4 regions of the Macrococcus bovicus genome follow, and region 1 is predicted to be linked to each of the others. Evidence: riboswitches for the same ligand, from Rfam matches in the RefSeq annotation. Region 1 holds a riboswitch; each other region holds the start of a gene.
What was found. A riboswitch is a leader RNA that binds a small molecule or an ion and turns the genes downstream of it on or off. The one in region 1 is predicted to bind S-adenosylmethionine.

Region 1 (2,202 bases):
CAAGCAGAATGGTATAGATGGCATCGATTCGGATATTCTTTTTCAGGAGACCGTAAATTGCGAAAGAAGCAGCAAGCAGCACAGAAATATAAGGAAATACACCGAGCGATAACGTCATATAGAATACACCGGCCGCAGCAAGTGCGATAGCAAGCCATTCCACTTTAGTGAAACGTTCCTTCATGAAGAAAAGACCGAGCAGAATACTCATCAAAGGATTGATGTAATAACCAAGACTCGCCTGCATCACATGGTCATTCGAGACCGCCCAGATAAAGAGCCCCCAGTTCATAGCGATGACAACGGCCGCAATGAATAGACTGAGTGCCTGTTTCGGTTCGCCGAACAGGCTTTTTGTCTGAATCTTGAGTTCAGATGTCTTACCGAGAAAGAAGACGAGAAGTATCATAAAGACTAGGGACCAGATGATGCGATGCGCTAGAATTTCATAAGACTGGATACCGTCGATTAGTTTCCAGTATAAAGGTAGTACGCCCCACATGACATAACTGCCTGCAGCGTAGAGAATTCCTTTTTGTTCTTCAGACATAATTTCACCTCCTTGCTATCATACCAGAAGAAGTCTGGATGTTTTCTGAAAAAGTTTGTTAGTCAAGAAATTTTTGATTGGTCAGTTATTGACGAATGTCGATACAATTGCTATGATTTTAACAACTTAATAAAACTCTTATCAAGAGTGGTGGAGGGATGTGCCCGATGAAACCCGGCAACCAGTCAGTTTGACATGGTGCTAATTCACATAAAGCGATTGCTTTAGAAGATGAGAGAAAGCGGATACTTTCTCTATTTTTTATGGAGAAAGTATTTTTTTTATTAAAAAATTTGAGGAGGATTCTATGATGAAAAAAGGTTTAGGAATTTTAAGTGCATTCTTATTATCAGTGACGCTTACAGCATGCGGTTCAGCGGATGAAAAAGAGAACGATAAGAAAATCGTAGTCGCGGCATCACCTACCCCGCACGGAGAAGTGGTCAAACATGCAGCTGAGGCGATGAAGAAAAAAGGTTACGACGTTGAAGTTAAAATCGTCAATGATTACAAAGTGCCTAATAAATTACTCGATGAAGGTGATGTAGACGCCAACTTATTCCAGCATGTTCCATATCTTAATGCAGAAAAGAAGACCCATCATTATAAAATTGAGGAAGTCGGCAAAGTATTCACGACACCGATGGGAGTCTATAGTAAAAAATATAAGAATCTAGCTGAAATCCCGGACGGTGCAGAAATCTTTGTCTCCAGTAATCCGGCTGAAGAAGGCCGTTTCCTCTCTTTCTTCGTCAATGAAGGGGTCATCAAGCTGAAGGATGGCGTGAAGATAGAAGATGCCAAATTTACGGATATCGTTGAGAATAAGAAGAATCTTAAATTCAATAATAAGCAGAGTGCAGAATTTCTGCCGAAGACTTATAAGAACGGAGAAGGTGCGGCAGTCATTATGAACTCCAACTATGCAATCGATAATGGTATTATTCCTCATAAAGATGCGATTGCACTTGAGGATAAATCATCCCCGTTCGCGAACATCCTGGCTGTACAGGAAGGGCATAAGGATGATAAAAAGTTTCAGGAGCTGATTAAAGTCCTGCAGTCAGAAGATATGAAAGCTTATATTAACAAGGAATTCGGCAAAGATGTCGTCCCTTATGAGAAGTAAAAAGTGTAAGAGGTTACATCCATAACACCGACTGTCAAAGGTAGGTGTTATTTTTATGTAAATAGCGTGAACAGTGTATTTTTTATCCAGCAGAGGGTATAGCAGAGGGAATGACATTTGGGGAGGTTATATAATGAAAAGAGAGAATATTTCTTATTGGACTGAGTCGGCGAAAGTGACTGATTTTCCTGCACTGGAACAGGATATCAGAACTGAAGTGCTTGTCATCGGGGGAGGGATCGCAGGTATTCTTGCCGCTTACCGTTTAGCTGAAGCGGGTCAAGATGTCACGCTTGTTGAAGGCCGTAAACTGGTGCAGGAGACGACAGCTAATACAACGGCTAAGATTACTGCGCAGCATCACCTCATGTACCAGGAGATTCTGAAGTCTCAAGGAGAAGATAAAGCAAAAGCTTTTTATCAGTCGCAAGTGGATGGGATCAAGGCTATTGAAGATTTAGTTCAGAAACATGCTATAGACTGCGATTTCGAGAAAATGTCCAGTACGCAGGTGACAGATGGC
Region 2 (2,202 bases), 330 kb from region 1:
AAGTAGTATGAAGTCCTTTTCTTCAAAAAAATAATTAACTTGAGACTCCGTTATTGATAGAGGCCTGCTGTTTCCTTGAGCCTGATGAGCAACTCTTCTATCTCCTCGTCACTGATTGCAAGTGAGATCCGAATATAATCATCACCGTTTGAACCGAATGGTAGCCCCGGTGTCGTCAGGATGGACTGTGTTTTCAGCAGATAATCGACGTATTCTTCACTTTTATAGCCGGGCGGGATTCTAAGCCACAGGAAGATGCCGCCCTGCATCGGTTCAAACGGGATGCCTGCCTCAGTGAGAAAGTCTGTAACTTGATCTCTACGCTTTCTGAAAATCGCGTTCTGTGTCTCTAAAAAAGGTTCCCCTAATTTCAGTGCACTGACCGCCGCTTCCTGAACGACCCCCCACATCCCTACTTGTGTATGATCCTGATAATAATTGAGGGCACCGATGATATCTTTATTGCCGACAGCAAAACCTATCCGTACACCTGACATATTGAAACCTTTGGAGAGTGAATAAATCTCGACTGCTACGTCCTTCGCGCCTGGCGACTGCAGAATGCTCGGATTTTTAGCATCAAAGCCGAATGCCGCATAGGCGAAGTCGTGGACAATCTTTGTCTGCGTCCCTCTGAAACGCCGGACGACAGCATCGAACCCTGCACGAGTCGCAACTGCCCCTGTCGGGTTGCTCGGATAATTAAGGTAGATGAGACGTGTATCTGCTAATACGGCAGAATCAAGGGCATCAAAGTCCGGCCAGTAATGGTTGGCGGGCTGGAGCGGCAGTTCATAGGCCGTGCCACGGGCCAGCTTCACACCAGCAAGATAATCAGTGTAACCCGGGTTCGGCAGCAGAACGCCTTCACCCGGTTCAATCACACAAAGCGGCAAGTTGACCAGCCCGTTTTTCGTCCCGTAAAGAATACAGATCTCCTCATCTTTATCCAGCTCAACCCCATAAGTATCTAAATAGAATTTCTGGATGGCTTCTTTCAACGCTTCCTTACCACGGAAAACACCATATTTATTATTCGCAGGCTCCTGTACTGCGGACTGAATCGTCTCGAGTACTTCTGCCGGAACTTTCTGATCGGGTATACCGACCGCTGTGTTGATAAGCGGTTTGCTGCCGATATCGAGCTTTCTGCCCATCGTCTTGCCAAAATAACTTTCTGGTATAGAATCAAGTAATTTAGAACGCATTTCCTCTCCCCTTCTTCTTCAATCGAAATAAAAAACGTCATTACTTCGCAGCAATGACGTCAGAAAATCACTTATCTGCCAAGCTGTCGCTTGATGGATTTAGCACAGTACTCTCAGATGAGCCTGCTGCTGAGATTTCACAGGGCCAGTTCCCTCCATCTCTCTGGATAAGACATATTTAAATGATTGTTATCAATATAGTATTAAACAGTGACGTTGTCAAACAGATTTCGTGCGAGCTGCACTGGACGCTTTATCGATCAAATGGCTCATGCATTCTGCTGTTATTTTTTAATTTTCAGTTGTGCAAATTGAAGATAAGCATTATAATCTTGAAAGTAAACGGAAAACTCTCCGTTTAATTTCCAGTAAAGGACTTAATGATGAGACAGGATGCACAGGATAACTATAACAGCATAAAAACAACTGCCGCTGCACTTTTTGAAATGTATGGGGTGGAACAGGTCAGTATGAACCAGATTGCGCAAACACTCCAGATTGGTGCGGGTACCTTATATCGTCATTTCAAGGATAAGGGCGTGCTATGCTTCAGCTTACTGGAGGAGGACTTTGATCATCTCTTTACATCTTTTGATCATATTCAATCTTCTGATAAGGATAAACGCGAACAATTAAGCGAGATGCTGACATTGATGCTCGAATTCAAACGCGACAATGAAGACCTTCTGCTTTGCATTGAAAAGCACGAAATGCGCTCCCTCTTTAAAGAGACAGACTATTATAAGACACTCTATCAGTATTTTGAGACTATTTTCGCTTCACATGACCAACCTCAGTTCAAGACAGACATGCTGCTCAATGCGTTGACTACAAGAAGCTATCAATATCAGACGCATTTCCGCCATGTTGACCTTGATACTTTCAAGTCCAATTTGATGGCATTATTTTATCCATATTCCTAATTTCTACGAAAGGTTGACACAATTGAATTCTATTAAATACAAAACACTCCGCAGCTTCGAAATATTTCTGC
Region 3 (2,202 bases), 160 kb from region 1:
ATGCTGTGTCATTATTAGAGTGTAATTACTATTAGGAGGGGATTTTTGTGGCAACTATTGAAGGCTTAAAGTATTCTAAAGATCACGAATGGGTAAAATCAGAAGGAAACATTAAAACAATCGGTATCACTGACTTCGCTCAATCAGAGCTCGGAGACATCGTTTTCGTTGAACTTCCAGAAGTCGGCGATGAAATTTCAGCAGGACAACCTTTCGGCAGCGTTGAGTCTGTTAAAACAGTTTCAGAATTATATGCGCCGCTTAGTGGTAAAGTTGTAGAAGTAAACAACGAACTTGAAGATTCTCCGGAATTCGTTAATGAATCTCCTTATGAAAATGCTTGGATGATTAAAGTTGAGACTGAAAGTGACGATGAATTAAATGAGTTACTTGACCAAGCTCAATATGATGAAATGATTAACGCGTAAATGCTATAATTTCCTTGATAAGATGCTTATCAAGGATTTTTTTATAACTGCATATGAAAAGGTGATGAGATGTCTGTAATCAGTAAAGTCATAGTTGTGGAAGGCAAGTCTGACAAGAAAAAGTTACAACAAGTATTATCTGAACCTGTACATATTATCTGCACGAACGGCACGATGGGTGTCAGTAAAATGGACGAAATGCTCGATGAACTGACAGGCCATAACGTCTATATCATGACTGATGCTGATAAAGCAGGGAAAAACATTCGCAGCTGGTTCAAACGCCATTTAAGTGAATGCAAGCATATCTATATTGATCCAACTTATGGTGAGGTCGGCCGCTGCCCTGTAGATTATCTCGCCAAAAAATTAATGAAACATGAGTTTGAAGTGAAAGGTCTGGAAGCGGAAGATGAAAGTCAGGGAGTATTTGCCTTCAGCCCCGTCTGGTAATTATGTGATATTCGGTTATACGCCCCTCTGCGGTACATGTAAGGTCGCAGAGCGCATGATAGACATCATGCCAGAACTGATTGAAGTCAATATAATGAAAGTAGATTTAAATTTTGCGGCGTCATTCGCGCAGCGCTATCAGCTGATGAGTGTGCCTGTTCTGCTCATTGTAAAAGACGATGAAGTAGTGGAAACCATCTATCGTTTTGAATCCGTCACAAATATTTATGAAATTATTCGTAAAGTATTGACGATTTAAATATTGTAGTCTAATATGTATAACAATTGAATATAACTCTTATCAAGAGTGGTGGAGGGATGTGCCCTATGAAACCCGGCAACCGTCATATGACATGGTGCCAATTCACATAAAGCATACGCTTTAGAAGATGAGAGACGATGAACTCATTGCGTCTTTCTCTTTACGGGAAAGACGCTTTATTCGTTTAAAGGAGGTACGTAAGTGATTACGTTAAATCATGTTGTCAAGCAGTTCGCAACAAAAAAAGGAATGATAACCGCTGTTGATGATGTCAATCTGACGATCAACGAGGGTGAAATATATGGTGTCATCGGTTTTTCAGGTGCAGGTAAAAGTACGTTAATCCGTATGTTCAATGGCCTTGAAAAACCGACGACGGGTGATGTGGTCGTCGGTGGCGATAACATTGCAGAGCTCAGTCCGACTGACCTCAGAAAGAAAAGACAGAAAATCGGTATGATCTTCCAGCATTTCAATCTGCTGTGGTCACGTACAGTATTCGATAACATTGCATTTCCGCTTGAAATTGCAGGTGTCTCTAAAACTGAACGTACTGCACGGGTCAATGAACTGATCCGCCTGGTCGGACTTGAAGGCCGAGAAAATGCTTATCCCTCTCAGCTGTCAGGGGGGCAGAAACAGCGGGTCGGCATTGCCCGTTCGCTGGCCAATAACCCGACTGTGCTGCTCTGTGATGAAGCAACCAGTGCACTTGACCCGCAGACGACAGATGAAATTCTGGAGCTGTTGGTGAACATCAATCGCCAGCTCAAACTGACGATTATTCTGATCACGCATGAAATGCAGGTCATCCGAAAAATCTGTCACCAGGTCGCTGTCATGGAAAATGGGCGTGTGGTGGAGCAGGGTCCTGTCATGGAAGTGTTTGAAAATCCGCAGTCAACTGTCACGCAGCGCTTTGTCAAAGATGATCTGAAAGACGCTGAAGTTGAAGCTTCTATCGATGAGATTATGGCACATTATCCGACCGGAGCGATTCTTCGCCTGAAGTTTGTCGGTTCTTCTACCGGGCAGCCGATTGTCAGCCGGATGATCAGA
Region 4 (2,202 bases), 940 kb from region 1:
AGGTGTCCCGTCTTCTTCCACTTTGACGTTCTCAAGGATAGCGCCGTAACGGATGGCATCGTAGATCTGCGGTTCTTTCTCACGTGTCAGATCAATCGTTTTGGCATAGCAGCCACCTTCGATATTGAAGACCCCTTCATCGTTCCAGCCGTGCTCATCGTCACCGATCAGTTTACGCTGTGGGTCTGCTGATAATGTGGTTTTACCTGTACCTGATAAACCGAAGAAGAGGGCAACGTCCTTATTCTCACCGACGTTCGCTGAACAGTGCATACTCATGATGCCTTGCACCGGCAGGTAGTAGTTCATGACACCGAAGATCCCTTTTTTCATTTCGCCGGCATATTCAGTTCCGCCGATCAGGATGATCTTATGTTTGAAGCTTGTAATGATGAAGGTTTCTGATTTTGTGCCATCTACTGCCGGGTCTGCCTTGAAGTGAGGGGCAGAGATGATCGTGAATTCAGGATCAATAGCCAGGCCTTCCTCTTTTGTTTCAGGACGGATGAACATGGTACGGGCAAACATATTATGCCAAGCGAGTTCGTTGATAACCTGTAATTTTAACTGTGAGGCTTTACTTGCGCCGGCATAGCCGTTGAAGACATAGACTTTTTCCTTGTTATTTAAATAGTTCAGCACTTTATCGACTAACTTCAGGAAGACTTCCTCTTCAATCGGCTGGTTGACAGCACCCCAGTCGATCTTATCTTCCGTCTCTGCTTCACGCACGATGAAACGGTCTTTCGGTGAACGGCCTGTATATTTACCGGTTTCAGTGCGGATGGCGCCTGACTCAGTCAGTTCCCCTTCGTTATTCTGAATAATTTCGTTGATTAACTGTGTACGTGATAACTGTTTCAGTGTAGACGGTTTTTCCAGCAGCTGATTGATTTCTGCCACGTAATTTTCATTCATTTAATAATCCCCCATTAGATGATTGATATGCTGATGTAAGCATTTTCACTCATTAGTATAGCATAATGAAAATCATATGCCATCTCACATATTTAATGTTAGAAAATTCATAAAAATAGTACATTTTGAGTTTTTAGTTAAACATGTTGACGGTTTACACAAAGTTTAGTATTATCTTACTTGCGGATTCTCTTATCCAGAGTGGTGGAGGGACATGGACCCTTTGAAGCCCAGCAACCTTTTGAGTAAGGTGCCAAACCGTTTGCAGATCTCATCTGAACGATAAGAGTGAATGGACTTGTATTGTCGAGCCTTTCTCTCTTAACTGTAGGGAAAGGCTTTTTTCTATGGATTGAACCGTAATCATATATATAAAAGGAGAATTATCTATGGCAGATCGTAAATTATTTACTTCTGAATCAGTAACAGAAGGACACCCGGATAAAATTGCGGACCAGATTTCTGACGCAATTTTAGACGCTATTTTGACAGGAGACCCGAAAGCACGTGTGGCATGTGAGACATCAGTGACGACAGGTATGGCACTGATCGCCGGTGAGATCACGACTTCTACTTACGTTGATATCCCGAAAGTCGTGCGTGAAACAGTTAAAGAGATCGGTTATACCCGCGCAAAATTCGGTTATGACTATCAGACGATGGCTGTATTGACAGCGATTGACGAGCAGTCACCTGACATCGCACAAGGTGTAGACCGTGCGCTTGAAGACCGTGAAGACTTATCGGATTCAGACATCGAATCTATCGGTGCCGGCGACCAAGGCTTAATGTTTGGTTTTGCCTGCAACGAAACAGAGAGCTTGATGCCGCTGCCGATTTCACTTTCACACGAACTTGCACGCCGCTTAACAGAAGTACGTAAGAACGGTACGCTTGACTACTTACGTCCGGACGGTAAGACACAGGTAACGGTTGAGTATGATGAGAACAACAAGCCTAAACGTGTGGATACTATCGTCATCTCTTCTCAGCACCACGAGAAAATCGAGCTTGAGCAGATTCAGGCTGACATTAAAGAACATGTCATCAAACCAGTTGTGCCGGCTGAATTAATCGATGAGGAAACGAAGTACTTCATCAACCCGACTGGCCGTTTCGTTATCGGTGGACCGCAAGGGGATGCCGGTTTAACAGGCCGTAAGATCATTGTGGATACTTACGGTGGCTATGCGCGTCACGGTGGCGGTGCATTCTCTGGTAAGGATGCAACGAAAGTTGACCGTTCAGGCGCATACGCAGCACGTTACGTTGCGAAGAACATCG

Region 2: another riboswitch for S-adenosylmethionine. It lies ahead of QSV55_RS00750 (aminotransferase class I/II-fold pyridoxal phosphate-dependent enzyme); the one in region 1 lies ahead of QSV55_RS02500 (MetQ/NlpA family ABC transporter substrate-binding protein).
Region 3: another riboswitch for S-adenosylmethionine. It lies ahead of QSV55_RS03340 (methionine ABC transporter ATP-binding protein); the one in region 1 lies ahead of QSV55_RS02500 (MetQ/NlpA family ABC transporter substrate-binding protein).
Region 4: another riboswitch for S-adenosylmethionine. It lies ahead of metK (methionine adenosyltransferase); the one in region 1 lies ahead of QSV55_RS02500 (MetQ/NlpA family ABC transporter substrate-binding protein).

What each region holds. Positions count from the first base shown of each region.
Region 1 covers NZ_CP128470.1:396,651-398,852, forward strand. The annotation lists gene rarD (EamA family transporter RarD) at 1-553, opposite strand, end outside; SAM riboswitch class I at 686-788, shown strand; gene QSV55_RS02500 (MetQ/NlpA family ABC transporter substrate-binding protein) at 861-1,679, shown strand; gene QSV55_RS02505 (FAD-dependent oxidoreductase) at 1,813-2,202, shown strand, end outside.
Region 2 covers NZ_CP128470.1:66,224-68,425, reverse strand. The annotation lists gene QSV55_RS00750 (aminotransferase class I/II-fold pyridoxal phosphate-dependent enzyme) at 51-1,208, opposite strand; SAM riboswitch class I at 1,277-1,382, opposite strand; gene QSV55_RS00745 (TetR/AcrR family transcriptional regulator) at 1,592-2,131, shown strand; gene QSV55_RS00740 (MFS transporter) at 2,154-2,202, shown strand, end outside.
Region 3 covers NZ_CP128470.1:555,122-557,323, forward strand. The annotation lists gene gcvH (glycine cleavage system protein GcvH) at 48-428, shown strand; gene QSV55_RS03330 (toprim domain-containing protein) at 498-881, shown strand; gene QSV55_RS03335 (YbbN family protein) at 937-1,140, shown strand; SAM riboswitch class I at 1,177-1,277, shown strand; gene QSV55_RS03340 (methionine ABC transporter ATP-binding protein) at 1,345-2,202, shown strand, end outside.
Region 4 covers NZ_CP128470.1:1,537,703-1,539,904, reverse strand. The annotation lists gene pckA (phosphoenolpyruvate carboxykinase (ATP)) at 1-918, opposite strand, end outside; SAM riboswitch class I at 1,108-1,207, shown strand; gene metK (methionine adenosyltransferase) at 1,308-2,202, shown strand, end outside.